DNA from 3 places in the Bilifractor sp. LCP21S3_F8 genome. Region 2 is predicted to be linked to each of the others. Evidence: predicted binding sites of a transcription regulator. Region 2 holds the regulator's gene; each other region holds the start of a gene.
What was found. Region 2 encodes Rex, which represses fermentation and respiration genes when NADH is low (regulators of the CRP and FNR family bind a similar motif). Its sites were predicted from a motif close to ATTGTTAANTANTTAACAAT; they were not measured.

Region 1 (4,290 bases), on a different contig from region 2:
AGATCGGATCCGCTTTCTGTTGATATGAGAATCTCTCTCATATATATTCTCCTGTCCAGCGCCATGAATTTGAGTTGTTGCAGACGCTTAAACTCAGTATATCCTTTTTCGAAAGAAATGAACAGTGCAAAGCAGGAATTTTCGCTGTTCTTGCTGTTCCGGTCAGACTGTTGGTGGAAAATTGTTCCGTTTGTGGTGCTTCCTTCGGCAGGGCTGTTCCATGAAGACTGCCCTTGAGGTGTGGCGGATAATGTGAAAAAACTGTCTTTTCTAACTGTGATTGGTAACCAATGCAAAATTATATACAGAACCGGATGTAAACGGAAAATGGAGGAGGCGAAGAAACAGAAAGACAATAGCGGGAAAAGAAAATAGCAGAAAAATAATTTACATCTGTCACAAAAATGGTAAAATACAGATAGGTTGTTAAAAAAATATCATAAAAACGCGATCCCTGAAAATGGAAACGGAAAGGCGTCTGGAAGAGGAGGAATGAGCTGATGAATTACGATGAAAAGTATAAAGAGAAACTGGTAACGGCCGAGAAAGCAGCTTCCGTGATAAAGAGCGGCGACTGGGTTGATTACGGATGGTGTGTCGGTACGAATGTCGCGGTTGATAAAGCTCTGGCAAAGAGAATGCCTGAGCTTCATGACGTGAACATCCGCGGCGGTGTTCTCTGTCATGCTCCGGCTATCTTCGGAATTGAAAATCCGGCGGAGCATTTTATCTGGAACAGCTGGCATATGAACCCGGTGGAGAGACATTCGGTCTCCAAAGGTTTCTGTTTTTATACGCCGCTTCGTTATTCTGAGCTGCCGCGCCTCTACAGAGAAAGCACGATGCCGCTGAATGTGGCAATTTTTCAGGTATCGCCAATGGACAAACACGGCTACTTTAATTTCGGTCCCTGCGCGAGTCAGATGAGCGCTGTTGTGGAGACGGCAGATATCGTAATCGCAGAGGTGAACAAAAACATGCCGGTATGCCTCGGAACCCGGGATAATTACGTGCACATCGACCAGATCGATATGATCGTCGAGGGAGATGATCCTGCGATTGACGAGGTGCCGGCAGGAGGAGAGGCCAGCGATGTGGATAAGGCGGTCGCGGAGCTTGTGGTACCGGAAATTTCGGACGGCGCCTGCCTGCAGCTGGGCATCGGAGGAATGCCGAACGCGATCGGCAAAATGATTGCAGAAAGTGACCTGAAGGATCTTGGTATACACACGGAGATGTATGTGGATTCCTTTGTAGATATGGCAGAGGCAGGCAAAATTAACGGATCAAAGAAGAACATTGACCGGGGGCTTCAGGTATACGCTTTCGGCGCCGGTACCAGAAGAATGTACGATTATCTGGACGGAAATCCGGAATGTATGGCTGCCTCTGTCGGATATGTCAACGACATCGATACCATCGGCGCGATTGATAATTTCATCTCTATTAATAACGCTGTGGACATTGATCTTTACGGACAGGTTAACGCCGAGAGCGCTGGGATCAAGAATATTTCGGGAGCCGGCGGACAGCTCGACTTTGTACTTGGAGCGTACAAATCCAGGGGCGGAAAGAGCTTTATCTGCCTGTCGTCCGCGTACAAGGACAAAAAGACCGGGGAGATCAAGAGCCGGATCCGTCCGACGCTGACCCCGGGAAGCGTGGTTACAGATACCCGCGCGAACACGATGTATATCGTGACCGAATATGGAAAGGTCTGCCTGAAGGGGCTCTCCATGTGGCAGAGAGCGGAACAGCTGATCAATATCGCACATCCGAAGGTACGGGATGAACTGATCCGTGAGGCGGAGAAAATGAACATCTGGAGACGGTCCAATAAGAGATGACATGCGGCGGCGATGTCAAGGAAAAAACTATACAAGATTGCAATCCAAATTTAGTAAGTTTTTTCTGAAATAAAGATTGATAAATATTTGACAAAAAGGCGGAATAGGGGTATTATGATTACATCGTTAAGAAATAAACGAGCATTGTTCCGGCGGTCTGGATCAGAAGACGCGGTACAGCGTTCCGGCTTTTTCCTGACGGTGATTCATGAGGAAATACATATTTCACGTACTAAATATTTATTTTTTAAGGAGGCTTTAATATGGCTGAGAAAATTGTTATTGCTGGCGCCTGCCGTACTGCGATCGGTAAGATGGGTGGAGAACTTAGCACAGTTCCGGTTGCTGATCTCGGAACAATTGTTATCAAAGAGGCTCTGAAGCGCTCCGGAGTACCGGCGGATAAGGTAGACATGGTATACATGGGATGTGTACTTCAGGCAGGACAGGGACAGAACGTTGCCCGTCAGGCTTCCGTAAATGCAGGAATTCCGGTTGAAGTTCCGGCAATGACTCTGAATATTCTCTGCGGTTCCGGACTTGCGGCTGTGAACATGGCAGCAGACATGATCCGTGCTGGAGAGGCAGAAATCGTTGTTGCAGGCGGCATGGAGAGCATGTCCAAGGCTCCGTACCTTCTGCAGAACGGACGTTATGGATATAGAATGGGCGATGGAGCACTGATTGATTCCATGACGCATGACGCTCTTACCGATGCGTTCAACAATTATCATATGGGAATCACAGCTGAGAATGTTGCCGAGAAATACGGCCTGACCAGAGAAGAGCTCGACGAGTTCTCCGCAAAATCTCAGCAGAAGGCCTGCAAGGCAATAGAAGAGGGCAAGTTCAAAGATGAGATCGTTCCGGTAGAGGTAAAGGGACGTAAGGGCAAGGTTACCATCGTTGATACCGATGAGGGACCGCGTCCGGGAACAACAGCAGAAGGACTTGCAAAGCTTCGCCCCGCTTTCAAGAAGGACGGAATTGTAACCGCGGGTAATGCTTCCGGAATCAATGACGGTGCGGCAGCAGTTGTAGTAATGACAGAATCCAAGGCAAAAGAGCTCGGTGTAAAGCCGATGGCTTCCTGGATCGCAGGCGCGCTCGGCGGTGTTGATCCGGCTATCATGGGCGTAGGACCGATCGTAGCTACCAGAAATCTGCTGAAGAAGACCGGAATGACCGTTGCGGACTTCGATCTGTACGAGGCAAATGAGGCATTTGCTACACAGTCTCTCGCAGTTGCCAAGGAACTCGGATTTGATCCGGAGAAGCTGAATGTAAACGGAGGAGCAATCGCTCTTGGACATCCGGTAGGATGCTCCGGAACAAGAATCCTTGTTACCCTGCTCTATGAGATGCAGAAGAGAAAAGCGAACAAAGGTCTTGCAACTCTTTGCATCGGCGGCGGCATGGGCTGCGCTACCGCGGTAGAGAGATACGAGGAGTAAACGGAAACTTATCAGGAGCTGAAACGGAGCTGTTTTTCCCTGCACAGGGAGAGCCGTTTCCGGCTCCTGAATCATATTGGATAAGAAAGGGTTTCTATCATGGCATATGTTACATATGAAACCGAAGGCGCGGTAGCAATTGCCACTATTGACCGCCCGAAGGCTCTGAATGCATTAAACAGCGAAGTTCTTGACGATCTGGAGAAGGTGATTGAGGGCATTGATCTTGATACCATCCGTTGCCTTATCATCACCGGCGCCGGCGATAAATCCTTCGTGGCCGGTGCGGATATCGGAGAGATGAGCACCCTGACAGCTGCCGAGGGAGAGGCTTTCGGCAAGAAGGGAAATGACCTGTTCCGCAAAATTGAGACGCTCCCGATTCCTGTCATTGCCGCGGTTAACGGATTTGCTCTGGGCGGCGGCAACGAGATCGCAATGAGCTGTGATTTCCGCATCTGCTCTGAGAATGCCGTATTCGGACAGCCGGAAGCCGGTCTTGGAATAACGCCGGGCTTTGGAGGCACACAGAGACTTGCTCGTCTGGTAGGACCGGGAATGGCAAAGCAGCTGATCTACACTGCAAGAAACATCAAGGCGGATGAGGCGTTCCGCATTGGTCTTGTCAACCAGGTGGTGCCACAGGAAGAGCTGATGCCAACGGTGAAAAAAATTGCTTCCATTATCGCGGGCAATGCGCCGATCGCGGTAAGAGCATGCAAGAAAGCGGTTAATGAGGGCCTTCAGGAGAATATCGATGATGCACTTGTGATCGAGGAGAAGCTCTTCGGTTCCTGCTTCAATTCCGAGGATCAGAAAGAGGGAATGGCAAATTTCCTCCGCAAAAAGGATGACCCGAAGAAGGTAAAACACGTGGCATTCCAGAACAAGTAATCGTATAATACAGTACAGGTGTCCGGCGCCGGTTTTTTCGCGTTCCGAAGCCGGACACCAGATACTGTTTCCATCACTATAGAATAATCTATGCA
Region 2 (4,290 bases):
CATCGCCGGTAAACAGAAAGGCAGCGAGAACATTCCGGATCTCTGTTTCGGTCAGCGTAGGATAGTCGTCGGCGATCTGCTGAAAGATTGTTTTCTCCGGGTCAAGCAGCTGCTGCTCCTGATCGTAGTACCCGATATGGACCTTGGAACCGAGGACGATTTTTCCCTCATCCGGCGTCAGAAGACCGTTGATCATTTTCAGTATGGTGGACTTTCCGGTTCCGTTGTCACCGATGATCGCGACCCGCTCTCCACGCTTGATCTCAAAGGACTGATTACGGAAGAGAAGAAGCCCCGGGAATGCCTTGGACAGACCGGCCACGGTGAGCACATCCTTGCCGCTTTCCGTCCTCGGCTTCAGCTCAATGCGCATATCCGCGCTGACTTCCTGCGGCTTCTCCAGAACCTCCATTTTATCGAGCATTTTTTCTCTGGATTCCGCGCGCTTGATTGACTTCTCCCGGTTAAACTGCTTCAGCTTGGTGATGACCGCTTCCTGATGACGGATTTCTGCCTGCTGCTTCGCCCATGCGTTGTACTGTGCCTTGCGCACGATTGATTTCTTCCGGCTGTATTCGTTGTAGTTTCCCTCGAAGCTCATGGATCTTCCGTTTTCGATCTCGATAACCCGCGTGACGATGCGGTTCAGGAAATACCGGTCATGAGAGACAATGAGCACAGTTCCCGGATAATTGATAAGAAAATTCTCCAGCCACTCGATGGAGGAGAGATCCAGGTGGTTGGTCGGCTCATCGAGAAGCAGGATATCCGGCTTTGTCAGCAGGAGCTTTCCCAGAACGACCCGTGTCTTCTGGCCGCCGGAGAGGGAGCCAAGACGGCGGTCAAAATCTTTTTCCTCAAATCCGAGTCCCTTCAGGACGCCTGTGATCTCGCTCTCCGCCGCATATCCGTTCTGGAGCTCAAACTCATGCATCAGCTCTGTATAGCGGTTCATCAGCGAAACGGCCTCTTCGCCCGTGACCGTGTCCATCCGGCGCTCCATTTCCCGCAGACGCTGCTCCATATCGAGGATATCCTGCTTTGCCTTCCGGACCTCCTGATAGATCGTCTCATCGGATTCCATGTCCTGGTACTGTGCCAGATATCCCATGGTCTTGCCGTGTGTGACGGTGACTTCTCCGGTATCCGGGCTGAGAGCTCCGGTAATGATCCGGAGGAGCGTCGATTTGCCCGCTCCGTTCACGCCGATCAGAGCGGCCTTGTCCCTTTCTTCAATATGAAAGGAAATATCCTTCAGGATTTCCTCTGATCCAAATGTCTTGCTGATATTCTGACAGGAGAGAATCATATCTGTCCACCTCACACATTCGTAGCTTTTCCTGTTTGCGTCCCGCCGCTTCTCTGGCGGAGCATTTACCTTCCAATTATACCGAAAAAAAACAACAAAGCAAGGGCACCGGGAAAAAGAGAAATACTTTGACAAAAATTAGACAATTACATATAATGGTAGTAGCTTCAAGGAGGTTTTCTTATTATGAGTCAGAAAGAAATTTCGAAAGCCGTTATCAAGAGGCTGCCCCGTTATTACCGGTATCTCGGTGAACTTCAGGAGGCCGGCGTTGAGCGGATTTCTTCCGGTGAACTCAGTCAGCAGATGAAGGTGACCGCCTCTCAGATCCGGCAGGATCTGAATAATTTCGGCGGTTTCGGGCAGCAGGGCTACGGTTATAATGTGCAGTATCTTCGAGAGGAGATCGCCAAAATTCTCGGACTGGACCGCATACACAATATTATCATTATCGGTGTCGGACATCTGGGACAGGCTCTCGCGAATTATACGAACTTTGAGAAGAACAGTTTCCGTATCATCGGACTTTTCGACAATAATCCCGAATTAAAGGGCAAGGTCATCCGGGGTGTTCCAATCCGTATGACGGACGAGATTCCATCCTTTCTCCGGGAGAATGATGTCGAAATCGCGACGCTGACTCTCCCAAAGGAATACGCCATTGAGGTAAGCAAGATGCTGATCGAAAACGGCATTCACGCCATCTGGAATTTTGCGCACACCGATCTGAACCTTGTGGTACCGAAGAATGTGGCTGTTCAGAATGTTCATCTGTCCGAAAGTCTGATGCGGCTGTCCTACAACCTCAAGACACTCGAAGAGAAGTAGACACCTGCCGATACAAGACGATATAAGAGCCCCTCGCGTAGATGGGGGCTCTTTTTGGAACGGAAAAGAAAATTGTTATCGGATCTCATCAATTGGAGCAGAGAAGAGAACGTTTATCGGATCTCATGAATTGGAGCAGTGAAGAGAACGTTTATCGGATCTCATGAATTGCGCTGTTCTTCAGCAGAAAGGGAGGATACAGAATGAAACTGATCTTGAGTGCAAGGCAGCATCAGGACGCGGATCGAAGCGCTGTCGCGGCTGGAATGCCTTCCATGGTCCTCATGGAGCGGGCGGCACTTGCCTGTGCATCAGAAATTGAAAAACGGCAGTATGACATGGATCGGATCCTCGTCGTCTGCGGAACGGGAAACAATGGCGGAGACGGAGTCGCTGTGGCCCGCGTTCTCTGCGAGGAAGGATACAGCTGCACGGTTTTTCTTGCCGGACCGGAGGAAAAATTCAGTGACCAGCTGAAACAGCAGCTTCATATCATCGAGGGTTTTCCGATCCCGGTCATCCGCGCCCGCAGCACACCGGGCGCGGAACTGGAGGATTTCCATCCGGAGGATTATTCTCTTATTATAGACGCTCTTTTCGGGATCGGGCTGAAACGGGACATCACCGGAATATATGCCGAACTTATTGACCGAATCAATCATTCCGAGCTTCCTGTCGCCGCTGTCGATATGCCGTCCGGTGTCAACACCGACTCCGGCGTGATCATGGGGACAGCTGTCCGTGCGGATCTCACTGTCACGTTCACAACCGGAAAGGCAGGTCTCTACATCTATCCAGGAGCAGCCTGTGCCGGGAAGGTCAAAGTGAAGCAGATCGGAATTCCGCTTACCAGAGAAATCACGAAGGCCTGCCATCTGTATACCATCGAACACAGTGATCTTGAATATCTCCCGAAGCGTGATGAATCGGGCAACAAGGGAACCTTCCGGAAGATTCTCGTCATCGCCGGATCGCGGAATATCTGCGGGGCGGCATATCTTTCCGCAAAGGCCGCACTTCTGACCGGTGTCGGAATGGTGAAAATCTTCACAGAAGAAAATAACCGCACACCAATCTGCGCACTGTTCCCGGAAGCTCTCATTTCCACATACCGGGATGGCGCAAAAGACTTTCCACAGCTTGCAGCGGATATGAAATGGGCGGATACTGTACTGATCGGTCCAGGACTTGGAACCGGCGATACGGCGCTTTCTCTTATGCGGGAATTCCTTCGTCTGAATCAGGAAAGAAAAATACCTGCAGTTTTTGACGCTGATGCGCTGAATCTCATTGCGGCGCACAGCGACCTCCTTCGGGAAATCCGTTTTCCCTCCGTTTTCACACCACACGTTGGTGAGATGAGCCGTCTGACCGGCATCGCTCCCTCAGATATCAAGTCATCTGCCGTCAGCATCGCAAGGCATGCTGCCGAGGAGGTCCGCAACACGGTGGTTCTGAAAGACGCCGCAACGGTCACAGCGCTCCCGAATGGCAGCTGCTTCCTGAACCGGTCCGGCAACAGCGCACTATCCACAGCCGGGAGCGGAGATGTCCTGACCGGAATCATCGCCGGTCTGACCGCGCAGCACGGAGATTATACCGGTGTCGCTGCCGCACTCGGAGTCTACATTCACGGAAAATGCGGAGAGCGGGCATCCGAGAAATATTCAGAGGCCTCCGCAACTGCCGGAAACATCCTCGAATTCATCCACGAATTTCTCTGATGAACCGGCGCCGCGCCTTTTCCGCTGTCACCTCAAAGGGAGACAGAACTCTGAAATTTTCTGCTTCTTTGCTGCTTTGACTCTTTTTGCAGCCGCTTTGACTCTCTTTGTATTTGCGTTGAGCCGATTTGACTCTCTTTGCAGCCGGTTGACGATCCATCCATTCAGTGATATATTTTTAAAGTAATGTTAAAATTAGCGCGAGTTATGAAAACCGCCGGACTCTGCATACAGCTTGTGGTGTTGTATACAGCATGGCCGGTTACCGTATACGGCGCTGAATTCATATACTATTTACAATTTAATGAGGAGTGAAATTTTATGTCAGGACATTCAAAGTTTGCGAACATCAAGCACAAGAAGGAGAAGAACGACGCGGCTAAGGGCAAGATTTTTACCATCATCGGCCGTGAAATCGTGATTGCCGTG
Region 3 (4,290 bases), on a different contig from region 2:
GGTGATCGGCATTACAGCAGAGCCCTCCGAGGCCCGGAAGTACGCGCATCTTGCGGAAAGGATCTCGGCGCTTCTCCTGCATGAGCAGGAAATCGGAGAGATGTACCGGAGTACAGATGAGCGGCGCGCCTATCTGATCCGCTGTATTCAAAATGAGGATTTCGAAAACCGCGCTTATTTTGACAGCTGCCTGAAGGAGTTTCATGTAGACCCGAAGGGCAGATACCGCATGCTGTGTATTGAGATAAATACTCGTTATAATCTGGTGAACATCTCTCTTCTGGAGCAGAAGGTAAGAGCTTTTTTCAACCGGATCGGGGAAGAAGTCTACACCTATATCTACCCGAACCGGTTCGCCGGACTCATACGGTCGGAGTCGTACAAGAATTATCAGTCAGTATTCCGCCGTTTCGCATCGGATCATCATCAGATCCTTCAGATGGGGGTCGGCAGTGACAAGAGCTTTGAAAAGTGCGGCGATTCCTGGCGGGATGCAGTCATCGCCATTAGCTCAATACGCGGGACCGGGAAGGATCTCGTCGCGTTTGATGATCTGAAGCTGGAGATTCTTCTTTCAGGGATGAGTGATGCGGTGAGAGAGGAATACAGAACGAAAGTGCTGGGAGGGTTGAAGCCCTCGGAGGTTGACTTTCTGAAGACTTACTATGATTCGGACATGTCCCTGAAGGCGGCAGCGGAGAAGCTTTTCCTGCACGTCAACACCGTTCAGCAGAGGCTGAACCGGATTGCCGGGAAGACCGGAATGAACCCCAGGAATTTCCGGGATGCGGTTTTGTTCTGGCTGGCGATGCATGTCTGAAGCAGGCGAATGGGCGGCTATGAATACAGATTCTGTTCTGGCGCTGGCGATGCATGTCTGAAGCAGGCGAATGGGCGGCTATGAATACAGATTCTGTTCTGGCGCTGGCGATGCATGTCTGAGGCAGGCGAACGGCCGGTCCTATATACGGATTCTGTTCTGGCTGGCGATGCATGTCTGAAAGAGGCAGATACCGGTGATGATGAATGCGAATACGAACACTCAGGAAGCGGAACTGCCTGTGGGCTCGGAGGACGCCGGGGTCTTTAACGTTGCGGCGTAGATGGCCCAGGGGATGGAGTCTTTGATCTCGATGCACCGGATATTCTCCTGCCGGATTTCGGAGGCATGAAGGTTTACATCGATGCCGATGCCGTGCTGTCTGGATACGAACAGATAAATTAGTGAGCTCTCCATTGTACGGATGGAGATCTGCGGCACAAAGCCGAGCTCCTGACATTTGGTGACGATGGAGTGAAAAATACTGAATTTTTCGTTGAGTGTAATCAACTTCTCTTCCTGCAGATCCACGAATGACAGTACATCTCTATCATACAGCGGATGCCCCTGTGGAACGACGGCACAGAGTCTCGTCTCGAAGATTTTCTGCTCATGCACCATGGGGGAGCGAAAATGATCGACTACATAGGCGGTGTCGATTTTGCCGCCCAGGAGCAGATCTTTGATGTTCTGATTGAAATCCTCTGTCCATTCCACGCTCTCTGATCCGATCAGCTTCTGATTCAGAGTCCGCAGCGCGGGGACGGATTGAAGAGCGCGGATGACGCCGCAGGCAAAACCGACCCGGAGAGAGCGGCGGGAGAAATCCATTCGCTTCATCTCCATTTCAAGATCCTGCAGCCGGTACAGAAGCTCCCGGCTGTGCTTGTACAGGTAGTCTCCGCTCTTGGTGGGAATGAGCCCTGCCGATGACCGGCGAAAGAGAACCACGCCGAGCTCATCCTCCAGACGGTTCAGATTTTTTCCCATACCCTGCGGGGAAATATAAAAACGTTCGGAAGCCTTGTTCAAACTTCCGGTTTCATAGCAGGCACAGAAATAACGAAGCGTTTTTGTATCCATTCCCTGAGTATGCCTCCTTCTTACATGATGTCCATTCCCTGAGCATGTTTCCTTCTTTCATGATGCCCATTTCCTGGGTGCGTCTCATTCTTGTATGACGGGATCTGTCTTTCTGCATTATACCCCAGATAAGGATGAGTTTATACTTTTTCAGACAAAAACCATACAATCATTATGAAGGGATGAAAAAAATAGTTTCTACTCGTATGAGTCTGGTTGATGGCGGAAGCCGGTAAGACGATGTAAGATTAATTTAGTTAATTTGTTAACGATATCGCGCCATCAATCTGAAATGAGTGTACAGGAGGATGTTATGAGAACCAGAAAATACCCGAATCTCTGCAAACCAATCACGATCGGCAGAACTACCTTTCGCAACCGTATGTTTTCCGCACCTATGGGTGGAACGGATATCACGAATGACGGCTGCATCGGACCAAAATCCACGGCTTTTTATGAGCTGCGTTCCAAGGGAGGTGCAGCGGCGGTCACGGTAAGTGAGTGCATGGTTCACCCACAGACGGACGGATCGCACGCCTATCATCTCGATGAGTCTATTCTGAACTCCCTGGCCTGCGCAACCTATACGGCGGATGCAATCCGCAGGCATGGCGGGATTCCGAGTCTGGAACTGTCGCACTCCGGTATGTTTGCCGGCACCTACATGACAGACAAGAAGAAGCAGCACGATCTGCATCAGTGGGGACCCTCCGATACCGTTCGCGGAGACGGCGTGCAGGTGAAGGCTCTGACAAAAGAAATGATTGAAGATATTGTGGCGGCGTACGGGCATGTAGCAGGACTGGCAAAGCGTGCGGGTTTTGAAATGATCATGATTCACGGCGGGCACGGCTGGCTGATCAATCAGTTTCTGTCTCCCCTGTTCAATCATCGGACAGATGAATATGGCGGGTCACTGGAAAACCGCACCCGGTTTGCTGTGGAGGTTCTTCAGTCGGTGAGAGAGGCGGTAGGTCCGTTCTTCCCTGTTGAATTTCGAATGAGCGGCGCTGAGTTCACGGAGGGCGGATATGGCCTCGATGAAGGTGTCCGTATTGCACAGGCGATCGAGCCCTATGCGGATATCATACACGTGTCGGCCGGCACCTATCAGAAGACGTTCGGCATCACGCATCCGTCAATGTTCGAGGACCACGGACGCAACGTGTATCTGGCGGCAGAGATCCGGAAGCATGTGCATAAGCCGGTAGCTACGATCGGAGGCCTGAACGACCCGGCGCAAATGGAGGAGATCATTGCTTCGGGAAAAGCGGATATCGTGTATATGGGACGCGCCCTTCTGGCCGATCCCTTCCTTCCGAGAAAAATCAACGAGGGCAGAGAGGATGAGATCGTGCGGTGTCTGCGCTGCTTTACGTGTATGGCGGAGCGCGCGGCCACATCTACCAGACGCTGTACGGTCAACCCGCTGATCGGAAGAGAACTGGAAGGGGATGAGATCCAGCCCGCACCGGTAAAGAAAAAGGTTCTTGTGGCAGGCGGCGGCCCGGGCGGTCTGTATGCGGCTTATACCGCTGCAAGACGGGGGCATCAGGTGGTGCTCTGCGAGAAGGAAAAAGAAGTCGGTGGCATTCTGAAATCCGAACAGGCGCTTTCCTTCAAGTATGAGATGTATCAGCTCTCCGGAACATACCGGCTGCTCTGCGAGAAGGCGGGTGTTGAGATTCGTACCGGTGTCGAGGTGACACCGGAATATGTCGACAGCGAGGCACCGGACGCGCTGATCATTGCGGTCGGCTCCACACCTCTCGTACCTCCGATTCCGGGGCTGCGCGGGGAAAATGGAGCAAACGTCATTGTGGTCAACAACTATTATCTGGAAAAAGAGCGCTGCACGGATCATGTCGTCGTATTCGGCGGCGGACTCGCGGGCTGTGAATGTGCCGTTCATCTCGGACAGGAGGGAAAGCATGTCGAGATCGTTGAGATGCGGGATATGCTCGCGCCGGACGCAAACGTCCGCCACCGTCCTCTGCTGATGGCACAGATTGATAAATATTGTACGGTCCATACCGGTTACAAGGGACTCGAGGTTACAAAAGAGGGAATTCTATGCGAGACAAAGGACGGAGAGAAGGTTCTGGTTCCCGGTGACACCGTGATCTGCGCGCTCGGCCAGAGATCCCGGACTGACGTTGTGGAGTCCCTGATGGATACCGCTCCCTTCGTCCGTGTAATCGGCGATGCGTCCAGAGTATCTACCATTACAAACGCGGTGTACTGGGGATATCATGCGGCACTCGACATCTGACGCAGGATAGCCGGAAAAGAAACAGGTATAGAAACAGGCAAAAAAACAGATTTTGCGGCAAAACACCACTTCCGAAGAAAACGCCGCCGCTGTCAGGCAGTTTCGCCGTGCCACC

Region 1: a site for Rex is predicted at 1,923-1,942, ahead of ACTQ3A_RS01415 (acetyl-CoA C-acetyltransferase). Genes of this name have one in related genera too.
Region 3: a site for Rex is predicted at 2,157-2,176, ahead of ACTQ3A_RS04465 (oxidoreductase). Genes of this name have one in related genera too.

The regions. Positions count from the first base shown of each region.
Region 1 is NZ_JBQKIK010000002.1:38,396-42,685, reverse strand. Features, by position in the region: gene ACTQ3A_RS01425 (DegV family protein) at 1-41, opposite strand, end outside; gene ACTQ3A_RS01420 (butyryl-CoA:acetate CoA-transferase) at 501-1,847, shown strand; gene ACTQ3A_RS01415 (acetyl-CoA C-acetyltransferase) at 2,111-3,301, shown strand; gene ACTQ3A_RS01410 (enoyl-CoA hydratase-related protein) at 3,401-4,195, shown strand.
Region 2 is NZ_JBQKIK010000007.1:97,790-102,079, reverse strand. Features, by position in the region: gene ACTQ3A_RS05345 (ABC-F family ATP-binding cassette domain-containing protein) at 1-1,309, opposite strand, end outside; gene ACTQ3A_RS05340 (redox-sensing transcriptional repressor Rex) at 1,496-2,137, shown strand; gene ACTQ3A_RS05335 (NAD(P)H-hydrate dehydratase) at 2,341-3,861, shown strand; gene ACTQ3A_RS05330 (YebC/PmpR family DNA-binding transcriptional regulator) at 4,183-4,290, shown strand, end outside.
Region 3 is NZ_JBQKIK010000006.1:39,152-43,441, forward strand. Features, by position in the region: gene ACTQ3A_RS04455 (CdaR family transcriptional regulator) at 1-820, shown strand, start outside; gene ACTQ3A_RS04460 (LysR family transcriptional regulator) at 1,043-1,903, opposite strand; gene ACTQ3A_RS04465 (oxidoreductase) at 2,217-4,175, shown strand; gene ACTQ3A_RS04470 (LuxR C-terminal-related transcriptional regulator) at 4,228-4,290, shown strand, end outside.